Regions from separate parts of the Thiomonas sp. FB-Cd genome, predicted to be linked through region 1. Evidence: predicted binding sites of a transcription regulator. Region 1 holds the regulator's gene; the other holds the start of a gene.
The links. Region 1 encodes LexA, which represses DNA repair genes until DNA is damaged. Its sites were predicted from a motif close to ACTGTATNNNNATACAGT; they were not measured.

Region 1 (14,621 bases):
TCATGCACGTATTCGTCGGTTGCACGAGCCACCTCCTTGCCACGCTGAAGCATCTCGGCCTCGAACTGCGCAAGCTGGCCCTTGACGCTGGACAGGCTCTGCCCCAGACGGGTGCGCACGTCAGCAATCTTGTCACCCGCCTGACCCGCCGTCAGGCGCAAAAGCTCCTCTGCGTCCGAGGCGATCTCCTTGAGCTCGGTCACGAGCCGATCGGTAGCGGTTGACGCGGCATTGGTTGCGATTTTGGCCATTTTTGAGACTCCTTGGGGTTAGAACCTTCATCGAAGAAAGGCGATGCTGCATTGCTAGCACTTTAGTGAAGCTTGGTCCGCAGTGCATTCCGCTGATACAGCATGTTACCGGTCATTGTGCTTGTTAGGGGACGCAGCAGATTTCACCCAGATCAAGGCGCGCGCAGATTAAGACCTTGAAAATCCGGGTGATGTGCCGCATTTGCTTACGCACAACCCGGAGCATTCCCCATGCGATTCGAAAAACTCACCACCCAGTTTCAGGAAGCCTTGAGTGATGCCCAGTCTTTGGGGCTGGCTCAGGATAACCCCTACATTGAGCCTGTCCATTTGCTTGCCGCCATGCTGCGCCAGGATGGTCCAAAGGCATTATTGGCCCGCGCTGGTGCCAATGTGCAGGGCTTGGCCGCGGCGGCACAGGCCGCAATCGGACGGCTTCCGCAAGTTCAGGGAAACGAGGGCAACATTCAGCTCAGCCGAGAGCTGAATAATCTGCTCAACCTCACTGAAAAAGAGGCCACCAAGCGCGGAGACCAGTTCATTCCGAGCGAGATGTTCCTGCTCGCCGTGGCTGACGACAAGGGCGATGCAGGGCGTCTGGCACGCGAGCATGGCATGACGCGAAAGTCCTTGGAAGCCGCCATCGAGGCGGTGCGTGGTGGTCACAGTGTCGACAGTGCCGATGCCGAGCAGCAGCGCGAGGCATTGAACAAATACACCCTGGACTTGACCGAGCGTGCCCGCCAGGGCAAGCTTGACCCCGTCATTGGGCGCGACGACGAGATTCGTCGCACCATCCAGGTCCTGCAACGGCGAACGAAGAACAACCCGGTGCTCATCGGCGAACCCGGCGTGGGCAAGACCGCCATTGTCGAGGGTCTGGCGCAGCGCATTGTGGGTGGTGAAGTGCCTGAGACCCTCAAGAACAAGCGCGTTCTGGTGTTGGACATGGCGGGGCTGTTGGCGGGCGCCAAATACCGCGGTGAATTCGAGGAGCGCCTCAAAGCCGTCCTCAAGGAGGTTGCCGCAGAAGAGGGCAGGGTGATCCTGTTCATCGACGAGATCCACACCATGGTGGGCGCGGGCAAGGCCGAGGGCGCAATGGATGCCGGCAATATGCTCAAGCCGGCCTTGGCGCGGGGTGAACTGCATTGCATCGGAGCCACCACGCTGGACGAGTACCGCAAATACATTGAGAAAGATGCCGCACTGGAACGCCGATTCCAGAAAGTGCTTGTGGACGAGCCCACGGTCGAGGCGACGATCGCCATCCTCCGCGGTTTGCAGGAAAAATACGAGGTCCACCATGGCGTGGACATCACCGACCCCGCCATCGTGGCTGCGGCCGAGTTGAGCCATCGCTATATCACCGACCGCTTCCTGCCGGACAAGGCGATCGACCTGATCGACGAGGCCGCTTCGCGCATCAAGATGGAGATCGACTCCAAACCGGAGGTGATGGACAAGCTTGACCGCCGCATCATCCAGCTCAAGATCGAGCGTGAAGCCATGCGCAAGGAAAAGGATGAGGCCTCACAAAAGCGCCTGGCGCTGATCGAGGAGGAAATCGGCAAGCTGCAGAAGGAGTATTCCGATCTTGAAGAGGTCTGGAAGGCCGAGAAGGCCGCTGTGCAGGGCTCGGCGCAAATCAAGGAACAGATCGATGCGATCCGATTCCAGATCGAGGAATTGACGCGCAAGGGTGACTTCAACAAGGTGGCTGAGCTGCAATATGGCCGCCTGCCCGAACTCGAAGGCCAACTGAAGGAAGCGCAGGCCAAGGAATCGTCGGCTCAGGGCCGCGAGGGCACGGGCGCGCCGCGGCTTTTGCGCACTCAAGTCGGCGCCGAAGAGATCGCTGAAGTCGTCAGCCGCATGACGGGCATTCCATTGTCCAAGCTTCTGCAAGGCGAGCGCGACAAACTGCTGCAAATGGAGGATAAGCTGCACCAACGCGTGGTTGGTCAGGATCAGGCCATTCGCGCCGTGTCCGACGCCATCCGTCGCTCACGCGCAGGCTTGTCCGATCCCAACCGCCCCTACGGCTCTTTTCTTTTCCTTGGACCCACTGGGGTGGGCAAGACCGAGCTGTGCAAGGCATTGGCCGAATTCCTGTTCGACAGCCAGGATCACCTGATCCGCATCGACATGAGCGAATTCATGGAGAAGCATTCGGTGGCGCGCCTGATCGGTGCGCCACCCGGATATGTCGGCTATGAGGAGGGCGGCTATCTGACGGAGGCCGTGCGGCGCAAGCCTTATAGCGTGATCCTGCTCGACGAGGTCGAAAAGGCCCATCCCGATGTGTTCAACGTGCTCCTTCAGGTTCTGGATGACGGGCGTCTGACGGACGGTCAGGGGCGTACGGTGGATTTCAAGAACACCGTGATCGTCATGACGTCCAACCTGGGTTCGCAACACATCATGGCCATGGCGGGGCAACCACAGGAGAGTATTCGCGACGCCGTTTGGGTGGAGGTGAAGCAGCATTTCCGCCCTGAATTCCTCAACCGCATCGACGAAGTTGTGGTGTTCCACGCGCTGAACCAGGAGCAGATCGAAGGCATTGCGCGCATCCAACTGAGGTCACTCGAGAAGCGTCTGGCACAGATGGATATCAAGCTTGAGGTCACGCCTGCGGCCATCGCGGAAATCGCCAAAGCCGGCTATGACCCCGTTTTCGGTGCACGCCCGCTCAAGCGGGCCATCCAGAGCCAGATCGAGAATCCGCTGTCGAAGCGAATCCTCGAAGGCAGCTTCGGGCCGAAATCCGTGGTGCCGGTGGATTCTCGCAACGGCGAGATTGTTTTTGAGCGCACCGTACACTGACTCTGCCTTGGTCGTGCGGCGGCAACGGGCAGATGCGGCGAACTTTCCGCATCTGTGCGTGTCATTTGAAGTGGGGGTGCGCCCGCGCCGGCCTTTCGGCGGGCGTCACATGACCGGACCTGTGGGTCATGCAACCGCTAGCATGCAGCGCTCCAACTCTGCCTCAAATCCACCCATTCCATGAGACCCATGATTTCCCGACGAGCCCTTCTCGTTGCCGGCAGCCTGTCGGCAGCTTATGCCTTGGCCGGTTGCAGCAAAAAGCAGCACTGGGATCTAGACGATGTCGGCAGTGTGCTACCCAACCTGCAGTTTCACCTCACCTCGGATACGGGCCAGAAGGTGACGGCGAAGACCTATCGAGGCAAAGTGGCCATCCTGTATTTCGGCTACACGCATTGCCCCGATGTGTGCCCGCTGACCATGTCGCACCTTGCACAAGCGGTGACGGAACTCGGACCCCAAGGCAAGGACGTGCAGATCCTCTTTGTTTCAGTCGACCCGGCGCGCGACACGTTGCCCATACTGCACGCCTACACGCAAGCATTCAGCCCGCAAGCCGTCGGACTGACCGGCACGATGGACCAGATTCAAGATGTGGCCAAGCGCTATCACGTTGCCTTTAACTATGGCAAGAAAGATCAGTACGGCAACTATGTGGTCGACCATAGCGCCGCGATTTATATTTTCAGCAAGGATGGACGCGGCACATTGATCGGATCCGATCAGTCGCCGGTCAAGTCCATCGTGCATGACGTGCGCCAATTGCTCGCCGATTGACCGGCTCCGCGCCGTGCGTGTCGCCCGCTGTTACCCCACAGCGCGGGAGTGCGCGGCGTGGCGCTGGGCCTGCACCTGACGCCGACTTGGGGGCAGGCGTTCCCGATCGGACAGGCGCATCCAATTGCGCAACGCCACCATCGCGGCCACCACGTTGAGTCCAGAGGCGGGTATCCACAGAATGAGACCGCCGAGATGCTGGTCAGTCAATGGGCTGATGCCCGATAACGCGCGGCCACACAGGCTGTAGATGGGGTACCAGTCGGTGCTGTTCAGCGCCAACACCGCACCAAGGACCATCTGCGGGATCATGGCCAGGATCGGCAGAACAATCCGCAACCCAGGACGCAGATGTGCTGGCGGGGCCGGACGCGGATCAAGCATTAGCCACCAAAACAGCAAACCGTCGAACACCATGCTCCAGTTCATGAACTGGTACAGGGGCGTATTGAGCATGACACCGACGTGAATGACGGGCACGAGCCAGAACACGACGAGCCCCGAAAACATCGCTGCTGCAACCCACGCGTTGAGCATGAAATTTGTCATCCCCCGCATGGGCGCCCACCGCATCAGCGGTACGAGCCAGCGGCTGCGCACGCCTGCCCCAATGCCCGCGCGCCAAGTTGGCACCGGCCAGGCAAACATCACGAGCAAGGGCCCCAAGTCATGCAGCGCCATCTGCTGCAGCATGTGGATGAAGAACTGGTGCTCTGCGTAATAGTCCCATTGCGTTTGCAGCCCCAGGTAGATGAGCGACCAACCCAGCCAGAACCACATCTGCTTCCACCAAGACGTGCGCCGCCGCAGGCTGCCGCGGAGATATAGCAGCGCGCCACCCAGCAAAAACACGGCCATCGGAAAGGACGGATACCAGGGCTGAAACCAGTGCAGCAAAGCGCTCATGGGCGACGACAGGCAAAGATCGGCGAAAGGCCGCCAGCATAAACCGTTCCGCCAGCGGTGATGCTGCGCACTCAGGCATGACGCCGATGAGGTTCGCACGGCAACGGACCACAGTCGCATGACGGCCGTTGCGCGCTGGGCGCCTCTCGCGCTGTTTTGCACCATGCATCAGGCGCTGCGGGTTCCACCAAAAACAAGGGTCAAACTCCCCCAGACCGGAAAAGCCGCGCCATTGATGCACGCCACTGCTGCGACGCCAACCCGGAAGATTCTCGAATGCGGGCCTGATGTTGCCACCGGGTCCCACCGGCCACGCTTGTTGGTCACAATCCCCTGTTGTGCCCTGCAGAAATGTGCCACTTCATTTGACTTAAAACATGATTCCATTTGCATCTTTCGGCTTCAATAGTTGTCATTCACGAAGTTCATTGGTCTACAGGGCGGTGGGGATGACTGTGTGTGCACGAGGCGAGAATGGATTCGCACGCGCCTTCGACGGCGTATCCCCCTTCAGGACCGTTCGGGGCCACAACAAGGGGAACTCCATGTCATCGATGATTTCGTGCTGTGATTTCTGTGATCGGGAAATCGAGGCGATAGCCGCCGGGACGGTTCGCGTGCTGCCCCCGGTGTTCAAGAACTTCGGACGATTGGCGCATTTCCGTGGTCAGGTCAGCACCGTGCAGTGCTGCGAAGACAACACGCAGGTACGAGCGGCGTTGGAAACGGCCGGTATGGCGCGCATTCTTGTGGTGGATGGCGGCAGCTCGCTGCGCCATGCTCTTTTTGGTGGCAATCTGGCGATGCTTGCCGCGCGCAATGGCTGGGCAGGCGTCGTCATCGATGGTTGTGTGCGCGACGTGCCTGAAATTGCCACGGCGCCCATTGGCGCGCGCGCCTTGGCAGCCATACCCATGCCGCCGCGCAAGCTCGGCGGGGGGCAGCGCGACGTCCCTGTACGTATCCAAGGCGTCTGGGTCAGCCCTGGAAATTGGCTCTATGCCGATGCCGACGGCATGCTTGTCAGCGACACGCCGTTGCATCTGCCCAGCACACCCACCGAACCCTCTGGCGTCTGATCGGCGCCTTTACGCCTACAGCGTATTGCGGATAAGCCCGACGGCCAGCCCCTCGATCGCAAACGCTTGGTCGGGGCGCACCACGATCGGCGAGAAGTCGGGGTTTTCCGGTAACAGCTCGACATGGCCGGCCTTGCGCTGCAGACGCTTGACCGTGACCTCATCACCAATTCGGGCCACAACGATTTGTCCATTGCGCACGTCCTGCGTTTGCCTGACCGCCAACAGATCACCGTCGAAAATGCCCGCACCCTGCATACTCATGCCTTTGACCTTGAGAAGGTAATCGGGTCGCGCCTTAAACAGGTGCGCCTCGACCGCGATGCTTTGCTCGATATGCTCCTGCGCCAGGATCGGATGCCCGGCAGCTACGCGCCCGACCAGCGGGAGCATCAATTGCTCCATCCCCGGCAATGCGCGCGCAAGAATCCCAGGCGGCCTGACCGTCGGACGGGCCGCGCTCGTGAGACGGATGCCGCGCGATGCGCCCGGGGTCAGTTCGATCATGCCCTTGCGCGCGAGTGCATGCAGGTGATCTTCGGCTGCATTGGCCGAGCGAAAGCCGAGTTCGGCGGCGATCTCGGCCCGGGTCGGTGGGTAACCTGTACGCTCGATTGCCTTGGCAATCAGAGTCAAGATTTCGCTCTGGCGCGCGGTAAGCTTGCTGTTCGACGTCCGCATGGATGGGGCACTCCTCAAGGACAAGGGCTGTAGGCCAAGCCTACTGTCATCAATAACAGTATGTATTTTTATCCAGATATGAAAAATTTGCAACCCTCTGACACCGCTCGGCTCCCCAAGGTCCTCGTGCTGGGCACAGGCGGCACGATTGCCGGCGTGTCGACCGACCATCCCGCCCAGGGGGCCTACCGCGCGGCAGCGCTCGACATCGGGCAACTTGTCGCCGCAGCGCCTGGCATCGAACGGCTTGCGGCCCTGCAGGCCGAGCAACTCGCGAGCCTCGACAGCAAGGACATGCGAGTGCAAGTCTGGGGCGCGCTTGCCTCGCGCATTGCTGCGTGGCGTGAACAACCCGACGTGGCTGGCTGTGTGATTACCCACGGCAGCGACACCGTGGAGGAGACCGCATATTTCCTGCAATGCGTCTTGCCTGCAGGCAAGCCGGTCGTGCTGACGGCCGCGATGCGACCGGCGACCGCCTTGTCAGCCGACGGGCCGCGTAACCTCTATGACGCGGTGCAAGTTGCGGCCAGCGCCGATGCCGCTGGCCGCGGCGTGCTGTGCGTTGTGCATGGCCGCGTGCATGGGGCCTGCGACATCACCAAGGCGCATCCCACAGCCCTGGACGCCTTCAGCTCCGGCGAACGGGGTCCGCTGGGCTTCGCCGGCTCCCAAGGCGTCCTGTTCACACGAAACGTTCCAGCTCCAAATGTCGCGTGCCTGCTCCCGATCCCCCCGGCACAACCCTGGCCGCGCGTGGAACTGGTGAGCAGTCATGCCGGGGCAGACGGCGCCATGGTCCGGGCATTGCTCGCCGCATCCTCGCGGGGCGAGTTGGTGCCGCCGCTGGCGGGTCTGGTCGTGCAGGGCACCGGCGGCGGAACCGTGCACGAGGATCTTCAGCAGGTCTTGAATGAGGCCGAGGCCACCGGTGTGCGGGTGGCGTACGGCTCGCGCGTCGGCGGGCTTCAGGGTGGCCTCTACGACGGTTTGAACGCCGTGAAAATCCGCATTCGGCTGATGCTGGAGCTGGCTGCGGACCGTGCCAATTAGCGGCAATTGGCAGCAATCATCGCCGCCGCCTGTTGGCGTTGAGCGGCGATTTGCGCATCGTCCAGGAAATCGCGATTGCCCTGGGCATCCACCTGCCGCACGCGCAGACCACTGTCCAGCGCTTGCAGCTGCCGCCGCGCCTGAAGACAGTTGGCGAGCCGCGCCTGCTCGCTGACCTGTTGCTGCAGACGCTGGGCGGCCTCCTTGGCACGCTTGTCCTCCTCGAGCTTGCTTTGCAGCTCACGCGCCGCCTGGCTGTCTTGCCCCTTGAGCTGCCCTGCGGCCTGGGATGCACTGCTGGCCGTGGGACCTGGCGCCGCCTGCGCAGCGGCTGTGGGCCTGGCCAGAATATTGCGCGCCGCAATCGTGGATGGTGGAGGCTGGTCGCTGTACTGCACGACCCCCGAGGGGGAGATCCATTTCCACTGGGCACAGGCGGGTGCAAGAAGCCCGCACGACAAAAGAGTCAACACCCCCAGACCGGCCAATGCATGACGCATCGCGTGCGCGGTAGGGCGGGGAATAGCAACTGGCATCCAAGGCTCCGGTTTTTTCGAAGCTTAAGGCATGAAGGCGGGATTGCATGCGGATAGGAGGGCGAAAAAAAGGCCTTGCGCGGCATCGGTGTCGGCTTGCCGCAACTCATAGTCCCGGTACAAAGTCGCCATGTCTTTTATCATCGCATTTTGCGCCTGGAGGATTTATGCGCCTTCTCGGAAAAGCGTTGACCTTTGACGATGTGTTACTGGTTCCAGCGTATTCTCAAGTTCTACCCAAAGACACCAGTCTTTCCACCCGCGTTACGCGGCGCGTCAGCCTGAATATTCCGCTCATTTCGGCGGCGATGGATACGGTCACCGAATCCCGGTTGGCCATCGCCATGGCCCAGGAAGGCGGCATGGGCATCATCCACAAGAATCTCACGCCGAAGGCGCAGGCCACGGAGGTGGCGCGGGTCAAGCGCTTCGAGTCCGGGGTGCTGAAGGATCCGATCACCATTTCGCCCGGGGTGAAAGTCAGCGACGTGCTCGCCCTTTCGCGCCAGCATGGGATCTCGGGATTCCCCGTCATTGAGCATGGCAAGGTCGTGGGTATCGTGACCAATCGCGACATGCGCTTTGAAACCCGGCTTGATCTGCCCGTGCGTGAGATCATGACTCCGCGCGAGCGCCTCATCACGGTGCGCGAGGGGGCGACGCTCGAAGAAGGCAAGGCGCTGATGCACCAGCACCGCCTGGAGCGGGTCTTGGTCATCAACGACGCATTCGAACTGCGCGGGCTGATGACGGTGAAAGACATCCAGAAGGCGACGGAACGCCCGAATGCTGCGCGTGACCCGCAAGGCAAGCTGCGCGTGGGTGCAGCAGTCGGCGTGGGTGAAGGTACCGAGGAGCGGGTTGAGGCGCTGGTTCGCGCAGGGGTCGACGTCATCGTCGTGGATACTGCGCACGGCCATAGCCAAGGCGTGATCGACCGTGTGCGCTGGGTCAAGGAGCATTACCCCGACGTCGACGTGATCGGCGGCAACATTGCCACGGCCGAGGCAGCGCGCGCATTGGCCGACGCAGGGGCCGACGGCGTGAAGGTGGGCATCGGCCCCGGATCGATTTGCACGACCCGCATTGTTGCTGGAGTGGGCGTGCCGCAGATCACCGCCATTGCCAACGTGGCCCAGGCCCTTGAGGGCACGGGCATCCCGCTGGTGGCCGACGGCGGAGTGCGCTACTCGGGCGACATCGCCAAAGCCATCGCGGCCGGTGCGCATACCGTGATGATGGGCAGCATGTTTGCCGGAACCGAAGAGGCACCGGGCGAGGTCATCTTGTATCAAGGCCGTTCATATAAGACGTACCGCGGCATGGGCTCCATCGGGGCGATGAATGCCGGATCGGCTGATCGCTACTTTCAGGATGGCACCCAGGCTTCGGCAGCAGCCGGCGCCGAGAAGTTCGTGCCCGAGGGCATCGAGGGGCGCGTACCCTACAAGGGCAGCTTGGCGGCCATTTTGTATCAGCTCGTGGGCGGCGTGCGATCTTCCCTTGGGTATTGTGGTTGCGCCAGCATCGAAAACATGCGCAGCCGGGCGCATTTCATGGAGATCACGTCGGCTGGCATGCGCGAAAGCCACGTGCACGACGTGCAGATCACCAAGGAAGCGCCCAATTATCACGTTGATTGATGCTCAGGGCCAGGCGATTGCGCAACGCCTGGCCGCTTTGTGACTGCCATCGAAATTCCCTTCATGCACGACAAGATCCTGATCCTGGACTTCGGTTCCCAGGTCACCCAGCTCATCGCCAGGCGTGTGCGCGAAGCGCACGTCTACAGCGAAATCCACCCCAATGACGTGAGCGACGCTTTCATCCGCGAGCTGGCGCAAAACGGACTCAAGGGCATCATTCTTTCTGGAAGCCACGCCAGTACCTATGAGGACCACCAGTTGCGCGCCCCGCAGGCGGTGTGGGATGTGGGCGTGCCGGTGCTTGGCATCTGCTACGGCATGCAAACCATGGCAGCGCAACTGGGGGGCAAGGTGGAATGGAGTGAACACCGTGAGTTTGGCTACGCCGAGGTGCGCGCACGCGGCCACACACGCTTGTTCGATGGCATCGAAGATTTCCGCACCCCCGAAGGCCACGGCATGCTCAAGGCCTGGATGAGCCACGGCGACAAGGTCACGGAAATGCCGGCGGGCTTCAAGCTCATGGCCAGCACGCCAAGCTGTGCAATCGCTGGCATGGCCGATGAGGCGCGCGGCTATTACGCAGTGCAATTCCATCCCGAAGTGACACACACCACGCAGGGCAGGGCGATCATCGAGCGTTTCGTACGCCAGATCTGCGGCTGCGCGGGCGACTGGATCATGGGCGACTACATCGCCGAAGCGGTGACCCGCATTCGCGAACAGGTTGGAAAGGAGGAAGTCATCCTGGGCCTGTCCGGGGGGGTGGACTCCAGCGTGGCGGCGGCGCTGATCCACCGCGCGATCGGCGATCAACTCACCTGTGTCTTCGTTGACCACGGATTACTCCGGTTGAATGAGGCGCAAATGGTGATGGACATGTTCGCCGGGCGTCTGCACGCGCGTGTGGTGCACGTGGACGCAAGCGCAGAGTTCCTTGGCGCGCTGGCCGGGGTCAGCGATCCGGAGGCCAAGCGCAAGATCATTGGTCGCGAGTTTGTCGAAGTTTTTCAGCGGGAGGCGAAAACGCTCGTCAATGCAAAGTGGCTCGCACAAGGCACCATTTATCCCGACGTGATCGAATCGGGTGGTGCCAAGACCAAGAAAGCCACCACCATCAAGAGTCACCACAATGTGGGCGGCCTACCCGAAACACTCGGCCTCAAGCTTCTTGAACCTTTGCGTGAGCTGTTCAAGGATGAGGTACGTGAACTCGGTGTGGCGCTGGGCTTGCCCACGGAGATGGTTGACCGCCACCCTTTCCCGGGCCCCGGCTTGGGCGTGCGCATTCTGGGCGAGGTCAAGCGTGACTATGCCGACTTGCTGCGGCGCGCCGATGCGATCTTCATCGAGGAGTTGCGCAACACGAAGGATCTTGCAACCGGCAAGAGTTGGTATGAGCTTACGTCCCAGGCGTTTGCCGTGTTCCTTCCGGTCAAGAGCGTGGGCGTCATGGGCGATGGCCGCACCTACGATTACGTTGTCGCATTGCGCGCGGTGCAGACGAGCGACTTCATGACCGCGGACTGGGCCGAACTCCCCTACGCGCTGCTCAAGAAAGTGTCGAGCCGCATCATCAATGAGGTGCGCGGGATCAACCGTGTGACCTACGACATTTCATCAAAACCACCCGCGACGATCGAGTGGGAATAGGCTTTTAAGCGTGTTAAGCGCAGGCCTGCCCCGTTTCAGCGGACGATGGGGCTGTCTGCCCAAGCCAGTGTTCGAGGATGGGCACAATGCGCGCACTGGGCTGAAACCCGTTGGTGACGAGCGCATACTGCTCATCCTCACCGCTGCCCGCGATCAGGGTCGGAAAGCCACGGATGCCAGCTGTCTGCGCGATCGTGAAGTCGGCGCGCGTATCGTTCACCGCGGCCTCACTGGCGAACTCCTCGCGAAAAACGGCGTCATCGATCCCGAGCTCGGCGGCAAGCGCCGCGAGCGTGTCCGTATCGGTCACGTCATGATTTTCCGCATAAAAGGCGCGCTGGATGCGCCGCAGCGCGGCAAGCCCGGTTTGCATGCCACGGCGTCGCAGCACGACGACTGCCCGGCTCGGGGGCTCTGTGTCGTAAACGAACCGTCCTCGGTCGAAGAATGCAAATTCGAACGGCTGACCCGACGCTTCGTGGACGTGCTCCCAATGGTTGCGGACGTCACGTCGCTCCTGCGGAGTCATTGGCTCTTTCGTCCAGGGGCGTAGCCCGCCCAAGACGAGACGGATTGGCAGTCTGGGCCCAAACCGCTCCGAGATCGCCTCAATCACCGGTGAAAACCCCCAACACCAGGAGCACATCGGATCCGCGAAATAAACAAGATGGGGCCCCTTCACGTGCAATCTCCTTTGAACTGATGATCAGCAGCCCACCTGCTGAGCTTGTTTTAGATGGATCGTTCTATTATTATGCAGCATCCATCCATGCCGAGCAAGATCGATGCCTCGAACACGCAAGCTGTCAGACGAAACCGTTCTCGAACGCGCCATCGGTGTGTTCCAGCACAGCGGCTACGCCGGGACATCTCTGCGCGATTTGACGCAGGCGACCGGGCTCAGCACCGCTGCGCTTTATCACCGATTCACGGACAAGGACGGCTTGTTCGTCGAAGCGTTGCGCCGCTACGCGCACGACGGCTTGGCTGAGCGTTTCGTCCGTCTTTCCGCCGCCGACGATCCTCTCGGCGCGATACGTGACTTTCTCAGCGAATTGATCGCCGTGTCGCTGGCCGACCCGCAGCATCGCGGCTGCCTGCTGATCAACACAGCGCTCGATGGGGCGAAGATGTCGAACGCCGCACGCGACCTGGTGCGCGCGCGGCTTGGCGAGGTCGAGGCCTTTTTCGCGGAACGGCTGGAGCGCGCCGTTGCGGCCGGAATGCTTGAACGGGAAACAGACATAGCCGCCGAGGCCACCGCCTTGCTTGGCGTCGTATTCGCGATTCGCGTGTTGGCACGCCTCAACCCCGATCCAAAACGGCTGCAGGCACTGGTGGAGCATGCGATGGCCAGCCTTCCCAAATTGCAGAAAATCAAAAACCAAGGATCCCGCCCATGATTGACCTCCATTATTGGACGACGCCAAACGGACACAAGGTCACGATCTTCCTGGAAGAGGCCGGCCTGCCGTATCGCATCATTCCGGTGAACATCAGCGCGGGCGACCAGTTCAAGACTGAGTTCCTGGCGATTGCCCCAAACAACCGGATCCCGGCCATCGTCGATACGGCCCCTGCAGACTGCGGTGCGCCAATCAGCCTCTTCGAGTCTGGCGCCATCCTGCAATATCTCGCCGAGAAGACTGGCAAGTTCCTGCCGGCCGACATTCGTGGCCGCGCCGAGGTCATGCAGTGGCTGTTCTGGCAAATGGGTGGCCTCGGTCCGATGGCGGGCCAGAATCACCACTTCGCCCAATACGCGCCTGAGAAGCTGGCCTATGCCATCAACCGTTATGTCAACGAGACCAATCGCCTTTATGGCGTCATGAACAAGCGGCTCGCCGATCGCGAGTTCATCGCAGGCGATTACTCGATCGCCGATATGGCGAGCTATCCTTGGATCGTTCCGCATCAGCGCCAGCGGCAGAACCTCGACGATTTCCCCCATTTAAGGCGCTGGTTCGAGACGATCCGGGCACGCCCCGCCGTTGAGCGGGCTTATGCCCTGGCGGAAAAGATCAACACCGTGCCCGTTGTCAGCGAGCAGTCGCGCGCGCTGCTTTTCGGCCAGTCCGCCACAAATTCAACCGGAACGAACCCATGAGCGCCGCCCTACGATTGTTCGATCTCGCCGGTGCTGATGATGGTCTCCGATTCAGCCCGAATTGCTGGCGCACCCGGCTGGCGCTCGCCCACAAGGGCTTGGGCGTGGAAACCATCGCTTGGCGCTTCACGGAGAAAGACGCCATTGCCCAGTCGGGGCAGGGCAAGGTCCCCGTGCTCGTCGATGGCGACAAGTGGCTGCATGAGAGCTGGGATATCGCCGAATATCTCGAGGACAATTATCCGGACGGTCCCTCGTTATTCGGTTGTGCGCAAGGCCGAGCGACGGCGCGCTTTATCAACCAATGGTCAAGCGAGATCCTGCATCCTGCAGTCGCGCGCGTGGTGGTGCCTGACATTCCTGCAGTCCTGCACGAAAAGGATCGGGACTACTTCCGCACAACACGGGAAGCCGCGTTTGGACGCACTTTCGAGGCGCTCGCGGCTGAGCGCGATGAGGCGCTGGCGGCGCTGGACCGTACCCTTGGGGTCATGCGCAGCGTGCTCGCCAAGCAGTCCTTCGTCGCCGGCGCCGCGCCTGCGTACGCCGATCACGCCATCTTCGGCGCCTTCCAATGGGCGCGGGTCATCAGCCCAGTCAAGTTGACGGCGCCGGACGATCCCGTATCCGCCTGGGTTGATCGGATGCTCGATGCCTATGACGGCCTCGCACGCTCGGCAAAACGAGTGGGACGCGCCTAGGCTGCGGCGCTGGATTCTGTCCCGCTCGCGCAAAAGCTTGCAGTCGGCAGGGCACCCGCGAGCGTCCACGCGACCCCAGTTTGAGCAACTCACCGCGCATCCCCCGACTACAGCGCGCAAGCGCTTAGTCGCGGGTCAAGCGGTGAGCCGCCGATGGCGGCTGTTCTTGATCCTGGATGTACGCGAGCAACTGTTCGATGCTCGCGTGTCCGCCCGCGCTGATCACCGCGTAGGCGTTGTTCCAAAAACGAACTTTCCAGAAGAATTTGCGCAGGTGCTGCGCAAATTCCTTGCGGATGTAGCGCGAACTCACGGTTTTCAAATTCCCGACGAATCGCGCAAGATCCATCGAGGGCTGCCCCTCGATCAGTAGATGTACATGATCCGCCTCGCCGCCGA
Region 2 (14,621 bases), on a different contig from region 1:
GGCCGTTTCGATGACCAAATCGTAGAAACATTGAGGCTTGAGGCGCGGCAGCATACCTTGCTGGGCGCGGCTTTCGACCTGGAACACTCCAATGGAGTCAGCCTGGCTCAGCATGGAGTACGTGGCAGGGTCTTCCGGCGGGATATCCTGCATGACAAACATCCGCCCTTGGCACTCACCGATGAGGTCCAGGGCCTTGCGGATGGCCGTAAGCATGCCCAGTGCCAGGACATCCACCTTCATCATCCCCATGGCATCCAGGTCGTCCTTGTCCCATTCGATGACTGTGCGCTCGGGCATTGCAGCGTTCTCGATCGGTACCATGCGAGATAGCGGTCCGTGGGTAAGCACGAAGCCGCCTGTGTGCTGCGACAGGTGTCGAGGGAACCCTTGCAGTTGCCGCACCAGTGCCATCCACTGCCGTACTCCGAGGTCATCTGGCGAGAGGCCAATCTCGATCAGTCGCTCACAGGCAATCTCCCGCCCATCCCACCACTGCACATTGCGCGCAAGGCGGTCGACCGTGTCCAGGGCAAAGCCGAGGGCCTTGCCGACGTCCCGAATGGCGCTCTTTGGCCGATAGGTCATGACTGTAGCCGCAAGTGCCGCACGGTCACGGCCGTACTTCGTGTAGAGATACTGAATGACTTCTTCACGCCGCTCGTGCTCGAAGTCGATATCGATGTCCGGGGGCTCGTTGCGCTCGCGGCTGATAAATCGTTCAAACAGTACCTGCATGCGCGCAGGGTCAACCTCGGTGATTCCAAGGCAATAGCACACCACGCTGTTGGCGGCCGAGCCTCGCCCCTGACAGAGAATGCCGCGCGACCTGGCAAAGGCCACGATGTCATCGACCGTCAGAAAATAGTGCGCATAACGCAACTCGGCAATCAACGCCAGTTCGTGCTCGATGAGAGTCTGGATGGAGGTGGCCATCCCATCAGGCCAGCGGTTTCCAGCGCCTTCGTATACACGCCGCCGCAAATACGCATCGGGCATTTCCCCTGTTGGAACCACCTCGTCCGGATAGTCGTAACGCAACTCATCCAGGGAGAAGCTGCAACGCTGCACTACCTTAAGTGTCTCGGCCAGCAAGTCTGGGGAATAGATCAACGCCAACAGCAGACGCCTTCGCAGATGGCGCTCCGCGTTAGGTTGCAGGGCATGGCCGCATGCGTCAACAGGTTGACCCAGGCGGATGGCGGTCAAGACATCATGCAAGGGCTTGCGCGAGCGCACATGCATGTGCACATCGCCGCAAGCCACCAGCGGAAGCGAGGTGGCTTCTGAGAGATCACGCAAGCGCTCCAGCCACCGTTCATCGTCGAGCTGTTTGTGCAGCTCCACCCCCAACCAACAGCGTCCGGTGAATCGGCTCACTACCCACTGTGCCAGTTTCAGCAAGCCGGGATCCTCGGTCCTGTGCGATGGGCAGGCCAAGACCACGCAGTCGGCCAGATCGTCGTCCCGTATCGCATCCATCCGCAGTTGGTAACTGCCCTTGGGAGCCGAGCGTCGCAGGCGGGTTATGAAGGAGCAGAGGTTGCCATAGCCTCGGCGGTTGCAGGCCAGCACCACCAGGGTGAAAGGGACGTTACCCTCCACCCGGAATTGACTTCCCACCAGCAAGGCTAATCCTTTTGCCTTGGCGGCGACATGGGCCCTGACAATCCCGGCCAACGAGCAATCATCGGTAAGGGCAAGTGCTGCATAACCCAGTGCCTTGGCTCGTGCGACGAGCTCCTCCGGATGGCTGGCCCCTTGCAGGAAGCTGAAGTTCGATCGGCAATGAAGCTCGGCATAGGCAGGCAGATTGCTCATCGGTCGTCCTTCAGGCAAACAGGCCATGCAGAAACCAGGCCGGCTCATCCATTGCTTGCCGGGTTTGGAAAACCCACACGACCCCTGCATGGACGCTCAAGGCGACCCAGTAGTCGCGAGTCACGTGTCGGGTCGTGGTCTGTCCGCCTTCTTCTACTCGGTGCCACCACCCGCCTTCAATGCGATGGGGACCGAGAAGGAGCTGCAACTCACCCTGGTAGACCGGACGGTCATTGCGCATGGACAGTTGCAGTGGTTTGGGAAGCAAGAAGGTGGGGTGTGGCATGCCATCGGTGGTCGCGCACGGGCGGGCAAGAGGGAGAGATGCCGGCTGCCAGCGTTGTGCCCACTCCGGGCGGGCATCCTCAGCCAGTACTGGGCGCAGGACCCGGCTCTCGCCCAGCCGGGAGGCGATACGTTCGAGGGTCAGGGTGAGCGACTGCCGGTCGTGCTGGGTATCAGGCACAAGCGTGTAATTGGGAGGCGAGTATGGTTGCACTTCATTGGCCAGCAGTTCAAGGCGTTCCACAGGGGCTGCCAGTCGAAGCCTGGCAAGGTTCTCGCCTAGCAGTCGGGTGAGATGATCGACGTCGCGCATCGGCGATGCGGTACGGATAACCAGTTCACCTCCAGTGCCTGCGTCGCGGGGACGCAGGAGATCGAACGTCCAGCGCAAGGTGAAGGTTGTCACTCCGCACTGCCGCGCTACAAGCCAACCGCCAAGTTGCAGAAGTAGCCGCCGGGCAGCGAACAGCAATGCAGGTGCGGTTTCGACTCGCGCCATCAGTTCTATCCGCGCGGAGAAAGACTCGGGCAGTTCGAACCAAGAGTAATGCTCTGGACGCAGGCCATAAGCCTGGTCGAGGGCACAGAGCAAGGTTTGGCCAAACCGGCGGCTCAATCCGCCGCGCGGGAGATTTCGCACATCACCCAGGTTGCGGCAGCCGAGCTGCGACAAAGTCTGGGCATGGGCGTGTACCGCACTCAAGGTCTCCAGCGGCAGGGCATTCAGTTGCGCGGCCAGCTCCAGGTGCTCGCCATCATCATGCTGAATACCAGCCTTGGCCAGTGCCAAAGCACCCAGTCCGGTTGGCGCCCAGGCAATCGATTGCACACCGAACGCAGACGCTTGCTCTTCCACCACATTGCGTAGAGCTGGCCAGCCGCCGAACAATCGCAGGCTGGCCTGCACCTCGAGGAAGACGGCTTCCTCGACGATTGCGACCCGCGGGGCGAATTGCAGCGCCCAGGTCGCCACCTCGCGCAGCCTGTCCTCACGCTGCGGCAACGAGACGTCGGGAAGGCAGGGCGATAGCAACGCGGCCCACAGCATGGGCGGCTCCAGAATGTGATGGCAACAAGTTTGAGGGTTTGCGAGCCCGTGAAGTGAGCACGGAACGCAGCCCCCCGGGAATCGAGAGCAGAGACAGTTCGCCAGCATGCGCTGGACCCCGTCGCTTGAGGATCTGAACGTGCAACGCCCAGTCCGGCCCGCACCGTGCCAGAACCCGCAGCGAAGCCGGAGATGCTTCATGCCGTGCAATCTCAGGACGGATGGCAAAAAGGAGGGCGCGACCTCCTTGGGCATGGCTCTGTAGCCGTCGCAGCTGCTCGGGTCGGGCCTGGGGAAGCCAAATGAGGATCGCCCCTTGAGTATCAGCCTGAATCAGCTGCTCGGCAGCCCACAGCCGCTCGGTTGAAGTCTCAGCTTGCACCCATACCAGGTGCCGCGCCTCCACACCGATGTGCTGCAGTCCTGGAAGGTACGGCATCTTGGGTGGCCCGACCAGCAGGATGGATCCGCCTTTGGCGACCACTTGACTCAGTGCGGTTCCGAGAAGACGCCATTCGAGCACAGTGGCTTGGGGGCTTAACAACTCGCTCAGACTTCCACAGGGCCAGCCACCGCCGGGCAATTCGCGGTCGAGCGTGAGCCACCCGCTTTTGATGACCTGACCGAAGGGTTGGCCGACATCGCTACCCCGCCAGATGGCGGCAGCAACGGCTGATGGCAAGGGTTGCGTGAGGTGACGTGTAATGGCTGACATGGGGCATATGGAAAGCCGGTCGAGGGCGTAAGCCTACACAAAAACTGGACAAAAAAACAGTATTTTTTAAATCTCACCTTATCGTCGGCTGAGCGACTTCCCTGTCTTTTTCGTCTCTGGATCGGCCAAGACCTGTCCGTTGTCGGCAGGCTCACCCGCCAGGCGGCGGCCGAAGCCTCGCTGATTTGCACGGCAGCACTTTTGGCGTTTGGTGGCGGGACCGGTCATCCGTTAGCTTCCCGAAACCCGATTCCGGGCTGGGGACGGATAGCGCGGGCAGCGCAGCCGCCCTATCATGTTCGCGTCGAAAGATTTGCTGTCGGGCGGAACGTGAAGTTTGTGCAGAGGTTGTAAGTGCTGGATGCTCTGCATCGCAGCTTGCCCCAATGAAGGCAGGAAGCCACTGAAGCGGATCGCAAGGCGTGCTGCGCTGCCCTGAGCGCCATAGGACTCCCGTGGCGTTCCGCATCAGTAGAAGCGCGCGCCGAGTCTAGGAAGAATGTTCAAAGGTGCAATATTTGTCTCGAGCGATCCGTGCGGATTGAACATGGGAAGACGCAACATCGAGGGAAAAGAAATGGTGCCAGAACGTTGGTGGCGGTGCATTTCAGCGGGGTGTGCAGCCGTCGGGAGTTATCCGCATCGCGGCGAGATCCTTCGATACCCCGCAAGATGGTCGCCGCGACCGACAAGGGCTTTGTGGAAGATTTCCTGGAGGCTGCTGCGATCGGCCCAAGTCGCGCTTTTAATGGGTGCTTCGGCCCCTTGGGCTGCATCTGCAGCACCAAGCATTTCATCCTCGGGTTTTGCCTCGTCGCAGCCATCGCCAACCATGGCGCATGATCTTCCTCTGCCTCCGGATGCAACATCCATGGCCGCGAGGCCAAGTCAGGTGGCCACACCGGCACAGTCCGCGTCGGAATCTCAGCACGGGAATGCTTCGCCGCCCGCCAAGCCGATACCCTGAGACCACCAATACCCCGCGGCCGATGCGCGCTCACGTGCAAAAGCAGGGTATCGCTTTCTTAAGGGGCAAGAAAGGGCTGTATCGTCATTGGCAACCAGGTCTCTGCCTTTGAGCGTGGGAACACAGTGCCTGCGCTGCGCTCAAGTCATTCTCCCAATCGTCCAGCGCAGCAGTGCCAACGCGATCAGAAAGAAGATCGTGCCAATCGTTGCGATGGCGAGAAGGGATGGCCAGACGACGTCTAATCCGGCTCCGCGGAAGAGGATCGCTTGCGAGAGATTGACGAAATGCGTTGTCGGTGCAGCCAACATCACGGTGCGAATCAGTTTAGGCATGCTCTCCTGCGGAGTCATGCCCCCGGAGAGCATTTCCAGCGGCAACAGCACGAGGATGAGAAGAAGACCCATCTGCGGCATGGAGCGCGCGACTGTTCCGATGAAGATGCCGATCGAAGTCACAGCGAACATCTGTAACGCGGCACCGCCGACAAACAGCCAAGGCGAACCCAATAGTGGAACCGCCAAGAGCCCATGCACGACGATGATCAGCGACAGAGTCGAGGCGAGCAACACGACAAGGCCCATTGACAGCACCTTCGCTGCCATGATCTCGAATGGCGTCACAGGCATCGCCAGCAGGTGTTCGATAGTGCCGTGCTCGCGTTCACGGATCAGTGCAGCGCCGGTCAGTACGATCCCGAGCATCGTGATGTTGTTGATCAGTTCGGCGATTGCGCCGAACCACGACTGCGAGAGCGCTGGGTTGAAGCGGTTGCGTATTGCCAGCTCGACAGGTAACGTCTGCTGGGTTCGATGGCTCAGCAGGAACTCGGCGATTTCGCCGTTGACGATCGCCTGGACATAACCGCTGCCGGTGAACGCCTGCGACATGCGCGTCGCATCGACATTGAGTTGCAGCACTGGCTGGCGGCCGCCGACCACGTCACGCTGGAAGTTTGGCGGAATGTCGAGGACGAACGTGTAGCGGCCGGCGTCGAGCGCGGGATCCACTTCAGCCTGGCTGATCAACGGCGGTGGCAGGAAGTAGGGTGGCGCAAACGCTGCATGAATGCGTGCCGACAATGCTGAATGATCTTCATCGACGATCGCCAGCGGTGCCCTGTGCAGCGTCTCGGGGATGCTGCTGGCCGCCGTGTAGATCGACGCGGTGAAGGCAAAAACCATCAGCATCAGCATGGCGGTGTCATGCCAGAGGCTGCGAAGCTCCTTGACTGCAAGGTGGAAGACATTGGCTGCGGAGGCCATCGTTACCGCTCCTGTTTCCTGAGCAGCGCCACGCTCAATGCAATGAGCACCGGTATGGCCAAGGCAAGCGGGGTGAACGCAGGGCCCATGTCTGCGAAGCCGAGAGCCTTTGAGAATGTGCCGCGGCTGATGGTCAGAAAATGCGTGGTCGGATAGATCTGCCCAACCCATGCTGCCGGACCTTCCAGCGAGGATATCGGGTTGAGCATTCCAGAAAACTGTGCCGCTGGCAGCATCGTTCCGATGGCAGTGCCCAAAATGGCGGCCATCTGCGTCCTGAGGAAAGTCGACATCAGCAGACCTATGGCGGTCGCCGTGGTGACATACAGAAGCGCAGCGGTTGACAGTGCGGCAAAGCTGCCCGTGAACGGCACGCCGAACACCGCCACCGCAAATGCCCATAGCAGCAGGAAGTTGAACATCGCCAGTGCGATGTAAGGAAGCTGCTTGCCGAGAAGAAATTCAAGTCGGCTGACTGGGGTGACATAGAAATTGATGATGGACCCCAGTTCTTTTTCCCGCACGACGCTCAGCGACGTGAGCATCGCAGGGATCATCAGAAGCAGCAGGGGAATCACTGCGGGGACCATTGCAACGAGGCTTTTGACGTCGGGGTTGTAACGAAATCGCGTTTCAATTCCGGCTGCGCCACTGGGAAGCGCCAGACCGAGTGCGCGTTTGGCATACTCGACGAGCCATGCGGCGTGCAAGGCTTGGATATAGCCATCAATCGTCTCTGCGCGCGTGGGCATGGCCGCGTCGATCCAGGCGCCAATCTCCGCATGCTGACCGCGCTGGATGTCGCGGGCGAAGTTTGGCGGAATTTCAATCGCAAGACTCAGTTCGCCGCTTCGCATGCGTTGGTCGAGCTGGCCATAATCCGTGATCGGCGCATGTTCGATGAAGTAGCGTGAGCCGGCCAGGTTGTGTGTGTATTCGTGGCTCAGGGCGGTCTGGTCGCGATCAAGGACGGCATATCGCAGGTTTTCGACGTCAAGGCTTATTCCATACCCCATGATGAAAAGCAGGATCACGCTCCCGGCCAGAGCCATGGTTGCGCGCAGCGGATCGCGTAGCAGCTCGAGCGCTTCGCGCCTGCTATAACTCAACAGGCGTATGCCGGCGCGCCGAAAGGCCGAGCGAGGGCGCATGCGTATCGTTGACGCCTGGCCCAAGGGGAAGACCGGCGTAGGAGCGGGTGGCGGACGTTCTGCGGCTGCTTCGACCTCGGTGATCCAGGCAACAAATGCTTGTTCGAGCGACGGTACAGCACGCTGCGCAATGAGCGCTTGCGGGGCGCCGGTGGCGAGAACGCGCCCTGCATGCATGAGCGCCACCCGATCGCAGCGTGATGCCTCGTTCATCAGGTGTGTTGATACAAAAATCGTCACGCCATCAGTTCGAGCCAGGTCGATCATGTGCTGCCAGAAGACATCGCGCGCAATGGGATCGACCCCTGAGGTGGGCTCGTCCAGGATCAGCAGATCAGGCTTGTGGATAACGGCCACGGCCAGCGACAGGCGCTGGCGTATGCCCAGTGGAAGCTCTGTCGGATGTTTGTCCAGATCGGATTCAAGGCCGAATCGCGATGTTATTTCGGCGATTCTGTCGGGGCGAATCGCGGCGGGCACGCGAAAGAGTTTTGCGTGGAGTTCGAGATTCTGGCGAACCGTCAGTTCCGTGTACAGGGAAAACGCCTGGGTCATGTAGCCCACGCGCGCCCGGCCTTGCAGGTCCTTTGGGTCGGGCTCCTTGCCAAATACACGGACATTCCCGCTGCTGGCAGGCAACAATCCGGTGAGCATTTTCATTGTCGTCGACTTGCCGCATCCATTGGAGCCGATAAAGCCGAAGATTTCTCCGCGTTCAATGCGGAAATTGACTTGGTCGACGGCGACGAAATCACCAAAGGTGCGCGTGAGATCGGTCGCTTCGATCGCGTACTCAACCGTGGCTAATTGTTGCCTCGGTGGCAGCACGACAGTGTGATGTTGGCGGCGCTTTGGCTCCGGCAGCAAGTTGATGAATGCTTCCTCCAGCGTCTGCGCGGCTGCCTGGGTGCGCAAACTGGCGGGGGTCCCCGTGGCGATGGGCCGCCCGGCGTCCATCGCGACAAGCCATTCGAAGCGTGCCGCCTCATCCATATACGCGGTCGCCACCAGCACGCTCATTGCTGGACGGGAAACGCGAACGCGTTCGATCAAGGCCCAGAATTGCGCGCGTGAGAGTGGATCGACGCCGGTTGTGGGCTCGTCGAGGATGAGGAGATCGGGGTCGTGCAAAAGCGCACAGCACAAACCGAGCTTTTGCTTCATGCCTCCCGATAGCTTGCCCACGGCGCGGTCGGCGAACGGTGCAAGGCCGGTGGCTGCGAGGAGTTCGTGCATGCGTTGTTCACGCTCGGCTTTGCCGTATCCACGGAGCCGGCCAAAAAAGTCAAGGTTCTCAAATACCGACAAGGTTGGATACAGGTTCCGGCCTAGCCCTTGCGGCATGTATGCGATGCGCTCGCTGACGCCAGTGCGCTGATGCGCATTCGCCATATCGCAGCCAAGCACCTCGACATGGCCGCGCTGGATGACACGGGTTCCAGCAATCAGTGCGAGAAGACTCGATTTGCCAACGCCGTCGGGCCCGATCAGACCCACGATGCATCCTGCTGGAATGCTCAGGTCAACGTTGTCAAGAGCAAGGGCTGTACCGTATCGCAAACCGACACCGGTCAGGCTCGCGACCGGATGGGCGTGCGAGGTGGGAGCTGTGCTGGAGAGCGAGGTCGGTTTCACCGTGCCATTGAACTTTGGATGTCATCCGGCCAAGACACCGTTCGGTCCAGCCGTACATAGGCGATTCCAGGCATGCCGCTTTTCAACTGCGCCAAGCGCTTGTCCGCCCAGCGGGGGTCGATATGCGCCTTCACTCGAAACATCAGCTTCTGCCGCTCGCTTTGTGTTTCAACAGTCTTGGGAGTGAACTGCGCAACACTCGATACATATGAGATCGACGCAGGGACGACTTGCTGCGGCTGCGCATCGAGAACGATGCGCACCTCGTCCCCAAGGGCCACACGTCCGGCATCTTGCTCGGGAAGGAAGAAGGACATGTAAAGGTTGCCGATATCGAGGAGGCTCAGAATTTTGCCCCCACCGGGAAGGACTTCCCCAGGGTGGGAGATGATGTACTGGACTTGGCCATTGATCGGGGACTTGATCGTGCAGTCGTCGATTTCGACTTGAATGCGCTGCATGGACGCTTCTGCAGCGCGTGCGATGGAGCCGGTCTCAACGAGCTGGGAACGCGCAGCTTCGATGCCCGAGCGGGCGGCTGCAACCTGGGCTTGAGCGGCGCTTACGGCGCCGCGGAAACTGCCGACGCGCGCGCGATCGTCGTCGAGCTGCTGCTCGGCTACTCCTCCCATGCGAACCAGTGCCTGAGATCGCGCCAATCGCTGCTGGGCGGCGACGAGGTCACTTTCGCGCTGCACGACGCCAGCGCGGGCCACAGCAAGTTCGTTATCACGCAGAGCCAATTGGGCCTTTGCCGTCGTTATGGCGTTCTTTGCGCGCTCAATCTGGGCCTGGGCCTCGGCGCGCTGGGCGTCAAGCGGCGCAGTATCCATGCGGGCCAGGACCTCGCCGGCGCGCACCATCATGCCTTCGGTGACCCGGAGTTGTGAAAGACGCCCTGGCTGTCGTGTTGCCACATCAATCTCAATGGCCTCGAGTCTCCCGTTGCCTTTGGCCAGCGCATCCATCGGCTTGGGTCTTCCCAGGAAGTACCAGCCGTAAGCCGCTGCTGCCAAACCAAACACGATCAAGATGGAGATCAGTGCAATGCGACGCTTGGAAGAGGCCATATCGGTATCGCGTGTGTCAGGCTGGGCGCATTTATTCGAGGTCTTGCAAGATACTGTAGAGCCTAATGGGAGTGGCTGTATGCCACGCGAGACCACGTAGGCGGCTTGGCCGAAAAGCAGGGTCGGTCGATGCGTCCCTGCATTCAAGTGAATGGCGGGTGCCCGTAGGGCAAGTATGGGGAAGCTCCGCGGTGCTCATGCGGCGCGTGATGCTACCGGCGATTCGCGCCGGTAGCTTCCTGCCGCTGACCGCTTTGTTACGCCAATTGCTTCAAAGGCGAGGCAAGCACGGCTGCGCACATCTGGATCCAGCACGGCCACGCCGACTGGCAGGCGATTGAACTCAGGCGGGTGCTCGCAAATAGGGCTCAACACCTTGCGTGATCATTGCGCCCGCACCGTGATGGATGGAATCTTCAGATGGTGCATGAGTTCACGCAGAATCGTCAGGGTTGCAGCGAACTGGGTGCCTTGCGGCAAATCGTGCCCAAGCTGACGAAGGGCGGTGGCAACCAGGCGCTCGAACGTGCGCTCGACAGCGTCGAGTGTGAGCGTGATGCTTGCCCCGACGCCGACACCAGCGGCAACGGCTATGTCGCGCACGGCGGCGTCGTTCGTCAAGACAGTTGGTGCCAAAGCGAAGAGCGGCCTCGCCAGGCTGATTTCGTCTTCAATTTCAACGATGGCGGCTTCGATTTCTTCTGGCGCTGGCAGCTCGCGCTTGAAATATGCGTTGGCGATTTTTCTCGAGCCGATCTCCAGCGACCATGTCGCTTGCGGCTGGCTACCCTGTCCGACGGCAATCACCGTGCGGTTCGCGCCGATATGAAGCACAGCGATTGTCTGGCCGCTGGCAAAGTCAGCGCGCAACACTGAGTACCGATAATGGATTTCATCGGGCGCACGCTCGGCACTGTGAGACTGGGCATGGCTGCGCATCAGTGGGGCTCCTTGGGGACGCGCGCCGCGCAAATCACGGTGTACAGTGCACCGTGCGCGAGCGTTGGTGCACGCGTGATCGCGAAAAGGCGCCTTGCGATTGCTGCCGCCCGGTCAGGAGCGGACCTTCTGCGCAGGCTTGAGCGCCATGGCTCCGTCGCCCAGAAGATACAGCGCAACAAGGCCGACGGTCCAGAAAGCAGGGTACTCCCAGCCGCCGCCCTTGTTGGTGAACAGCCAGCCGTTGGCCCCATGCACAAGGACAATCGTGCCAAGCATTTCGGCAGCCAGGGGTAGGGCGACCCAGGGCGCATAAATGCCAAGGATGAGTGCAACACCGCCAAAGAATTCGAGTGCAATCACGAGGTAAGCCAGAATTGGAGGCAGCCCGAGCGAGCCGAAGAATCCGACAAATCCTGGCACGGTAAAGACAAACACTTTGAGGGCGACGTGCGCCAGGAACATGATGCCAAGGCTCACGCGCAGAAGCAGCGCAGCATACGGGGCGGTTGATGTTTTAATCATGAAGGTCTCCGGTGGGACTTGAGTGGCAAGAGCATTGGGCGCGATTGAAGTGGCTAATTGCCGCTAGACAGGGCGGTGCTTCAAGCGAAGAGCTTTTTCGCAATTGTTGCAACGTGCTGACCTTGGTACTTGGCGACGGCCAGTTCATTCGCGCTCGGCATCCGGCTTCCATCACCTTTGCTTAGAGTGGACGCTCCATATGGCGTTCCGCCCGTGATTTCATACATATTCGTGAGGTGTGTGCAGGCATAAGGCACACCAATCACAACCATGCCGTGATGGAACAAGGTGGTATGAAATGACGTAATCGTGGTTTCCTGGCCGCCATGTTGGGTTGCCGTACTCACAAACACGCTGCCAACTTTGCCGACAAGTTTGCCCTGCTGCCACAGGCTGCCTGTCTGGTCGAGAAAATTGCGCATCTGTCCGCACATATTGCCAAACCGGGTGGGCGTACCAAAGATGATGGCGTCATAATCAGCCAATTCCTCGGGTTTGGCAATTGGCGCCGCCTGATCCGTTTTTGCATGGATGGCTGCCGCTGTCTCTGCGGGCATGGTGTCAGGCACGCGCTTGATCGTCACTTCGACGCCTGGCACCGATCTTGCACCCTCGGCCACCTCCTGCGCCATACGCTCGACATGTCCCCAAGTGCTGTAATAAAGAACAAGAACCTTAGTCATGCAAAAACCTCCTTAGGAATGGGTGGATCAAACGTGAACGGGCCGTGCAAGGGGGCACCTTCAAGCGCATCGGCATCGGGCTAATCACAGTTTTTTTGGTGCCGCGCTTGGGCTAGCGCCGCCAGCGTCGCCAAGTCGGCGCATCGGAGCCGGGTTCTGGAGGCGTTCGATCAGCAGTGTGATGATTTCGGCGTTGGCTTCGTGACCGGCTAGCGGCAGGATGTCCGCCGTGACGTCGCCGCCGAGTGCGGCGATGTGTTCGGCGGCCTCAAGAGTCCGCGTGTAAGGCATCACCAAGTCGCGCTTGCCGTGGAAAAAATGGACAACTGTGCCAGGGGCAGATTCCGTCGGGAGTTGGGCGAAGCGACCAGCAATGGCTGCTACGCGCCCTGAGAGAGGGCTGGCGTTGCGTGTTGATTCGAGCGCCATGATGGCGCCTTGTGAAAAACCAATGAGGACGGTTCGCGCGACGTCCACGTGTGCCTCCTTTCGCCACGCCTGTACGGTTTGCACAAAGGCTGGCATGGCCTCGCGAACGCGCTGCACCCGGTTATCTTCGGTGACGTCGCGAACGGAGAACCACTGAAATCCACTGCCGAAGTCAGAGAGGTAGGGTGCCTGCACGCTCACGATGAAGGCTCTGGGGAAGGCGGTTGACAACCGGTGCCCCATTGGCACGAGGTCCTGCGCGTTCGAGCCAACGCCGTGGAACAGGAGGAAAAGTTGTTCGGCCTGGCTTTCAGGACGTGCAACAGTGATGGAGTTTGACATGTGGGAAATCCTGACGCGCGTGAAGAGGGTGCAATGGCAATGCGAGCGAGATCAGGCAAACGTCCACGCATCCATACTCAGCATGCCGTAATGCACGCCGCCGGCGTGGTGATGAGCCTTGCGCTCGGGGCCGGCAGCGCCAAGGCACCAGAAGAGGGGGAGGAGGTGCTCATCGGTGGGGTGTGCACGCGTAGCGTGCGGTGCGAGGCGACGGTAGTCAAGCAGGGCTGCAGTGTCACCACGATCAATGGCTTGGCGCATCCAGTCGACAAATTCCAGAACATAGGGCTCGGGCTGGTCGCTGGTTGCCGCGCGCGGATGAAATTCGTGAAGGTTGTGGGTCAGGCTACCGGTACCCAGCAACAGGACCCCTTCGTCAGCAAGTGGAGCCACGGCCTGGCCGAGGTGATATGCACGGGCTGCATCAAGGGGCCATGGCATGGCCAAGGGGACGACCGGTATATCAGCTTGCGGGAACAACAGCCGCAGTGGAACCCATGTGCCATGCTCCAACCCTCGGTCTGGGTCAAGTGCAGATCGCCAGCCTGCGGCCTCGAGCATGGACGTGACGCGCTGTGCAAGATCAGGACTGCCAGGAGCCGGATAGCGCAGCTCGTTCAAGGCAGGGTCGAAGCCGCCGAAATCATGGATCGTGGGAGGCCTCAGGCTTGAGCCAACGGCCGTGATGCGTGCCATCCAGTGCGGCGAGAACGAAAGGATGGCGGCGGGTCTCGCTAATTGCGTTCCAAGCGCTTGCAGCATGGGCGCAGCTGTGCCCGGCTCCAACGGGAGCATTGGCGAGCCATGGGACACAAAAAGAGTCGGCTGTCGAGGCATGGTGACGCCTTCATTTATGCAAATAGTGGGGAGGGTTCTTGAAGAAATGCCCGGGACAACAAAGAGCCGCGCATCATGATCTCAAAACAGTGCAGTGCTAAAGCGCAGGGAGTTCATTCGGTTGGCGTCCTTCGCAGCAACAGCCTCTCGACCGCACCGTCGGAAAAGTCACAGTGCACTGGGCAGAAGGTCATCATATGGGCCCGCTGTGTGCAATTGGCCCATGGCCTGTGCAGCAGTGAAAGAACCTTTTTCGTCATGGAGTCGGGCACTTGGCTTTGAAGGCTCTGAGAAGCGTGACCATCAACTTAGATGGATGCTGGCCATAATAGTTTGTATTAGAACTAATGTGGCGAGAGGGGTTATCGTTGCAGGCGATGTCGCGTGAGAACAGAAAAACAAGGCGTCAGTACGTCGCCAGGATCGCAATCACGCCATGAACAAATGCCCGCGCATTCCCCTTCCTCGCCCGGCCCGACGCACAGCGTCGCTCAGGCGAAGCCGACCGGGCAGGAGGGGGTCAAGCGGGCGGGTTTCGCTTGTTGTTCCTCTCCAGGCTGGATAAAATACCAGTATGCAACGGCGCAAAGTCACGCTCAAGCTGTATCCCAATGCCGCGCAAGCTGCGCGGCTTGAGGCTTGGACGCGGCTGCACTGCGAGTTGTACAACGCGGCGCTGGAAGAACGCATCGACGCCTGGCGCAAGGCGGGCAAATCCATCAGCTATTACGCGCAGCAAAACGCATTGCCGCAGATCAAGGCCGATCGGCCCGAGCTCAACGAACTCGGCAGCCACGCCTTGCAGCAGACGCTGCGGCGGCTGGATCTCGCCTTCCAGTCGTTCTTTCGCCGGGTCAAAGCTGGTCAAACGCCTGGATTCCCGCGGTTCAAGGCCGCGAAGCGGTTCGC

Region 2: the regulator LexA is predicted to act here: its motif matches at 3,913-3,930, upstream of imuA (translesion DNA synthesis-associated protein ImuA).

What each region holds. Positions count from the first base shown of each region.
Region 1 covers NZ_JPOE01000002.1:783,408-798,028, reverse strand. The annotation lists gene CD04_RS0103900 (YqjD family protein) at 1-251, opposite strand, end outside; gene clpB (ATP-dependent chaperone ClpB) at 483-3,080, shown strand; gene CD04_RS0103890 (SCO family protein) at 3,270-3,860, shown strand; gene CD04_RS0103885 (cytochrome c oxidase assembly protein) at 3,891-4,766, opposite strand; gene rraA (ribonuclease E activity regulator RraA) at 5,312-5,845, shown strand; gene lexA (transcriptional repressor LexA) at 5,861-6,526, opposite strand; gene CD04_RS0103870 (asparaginase) at 6,587-7,579, shown strand; gene CD04_RS0103865 (DUF4124 domain-containing protein) at 7,576-8,115, opposite strand; gene guaB (IMP dehydrogenase) at 8,283-9,758, shown strand; gene guaA (glutamine-hydrolyzing GMP synthase) at 9,822-11,414, shown strand; gene CD04_RS0103845 (DsbA family protein) at 11,428-12,096, opposite strand; gene CD04_RS0103840 (TetR/AcrR family transcriptional regulator) at 12,200-12,817, shown strand; gene CD04_RS0103835 (glutathione binding-like protein) at 12,814-13,521, shown strand; gene CD04_RS0103830 (glutathione S-transferase family protein) at 13,518-14,222, shown strand; gene tnpA (IS200/IS605 family transposase) at 14,347-14,621, opposite strand, start outside.
Region 2 covers NZ_JPOE01000005.1:181,287-195,907, reverse strand. The annotation lists gene CD04_RS0114520 (error-prone DNA polymerase) at 1-1,821, opposite strand, end outside; gene CD04_RS0114515 (DNA polymerase Y family protein) at 1,832-3,154, opposite strand; gene imuA (translesion DNA synthesis-associated protein ImuA) at 3,096-3,869, opposite strand; gene CD04_RS24830 (hypothetical protein) at 4,542-4,712, shown strand; gene CD04_RS0114500 (ABC transporter permease) at 4,977-6,101, opposite strand; gene rbbA (ribosome-associated ATPase/putative transporter RbbA) at 6,104-8,887, opposite strand; gene CD04_RS0114490 (HlyD family secretion protein) at 8,884-9,957, opposite strand; gene CD04_RS0114485 (hypothetical protein) at 10,342-10,896, opposite strand; gene CD04_RS0114480 (DoxX family protein) at 11,011-11,421, opposite strand; gene wrbA (NAD(P)H:quinone oxidoreductase) at 11,502-12,104, opposite strand; gene ypfH (esterase) at 12,189-12,875, opposite strand; gene CD04_RS0114465 (dioxygenase) at 12,927-13,712, opposite strand; gene CD04_RS0114460 (transposase) at 14,287-14,621, shown strand, end outside.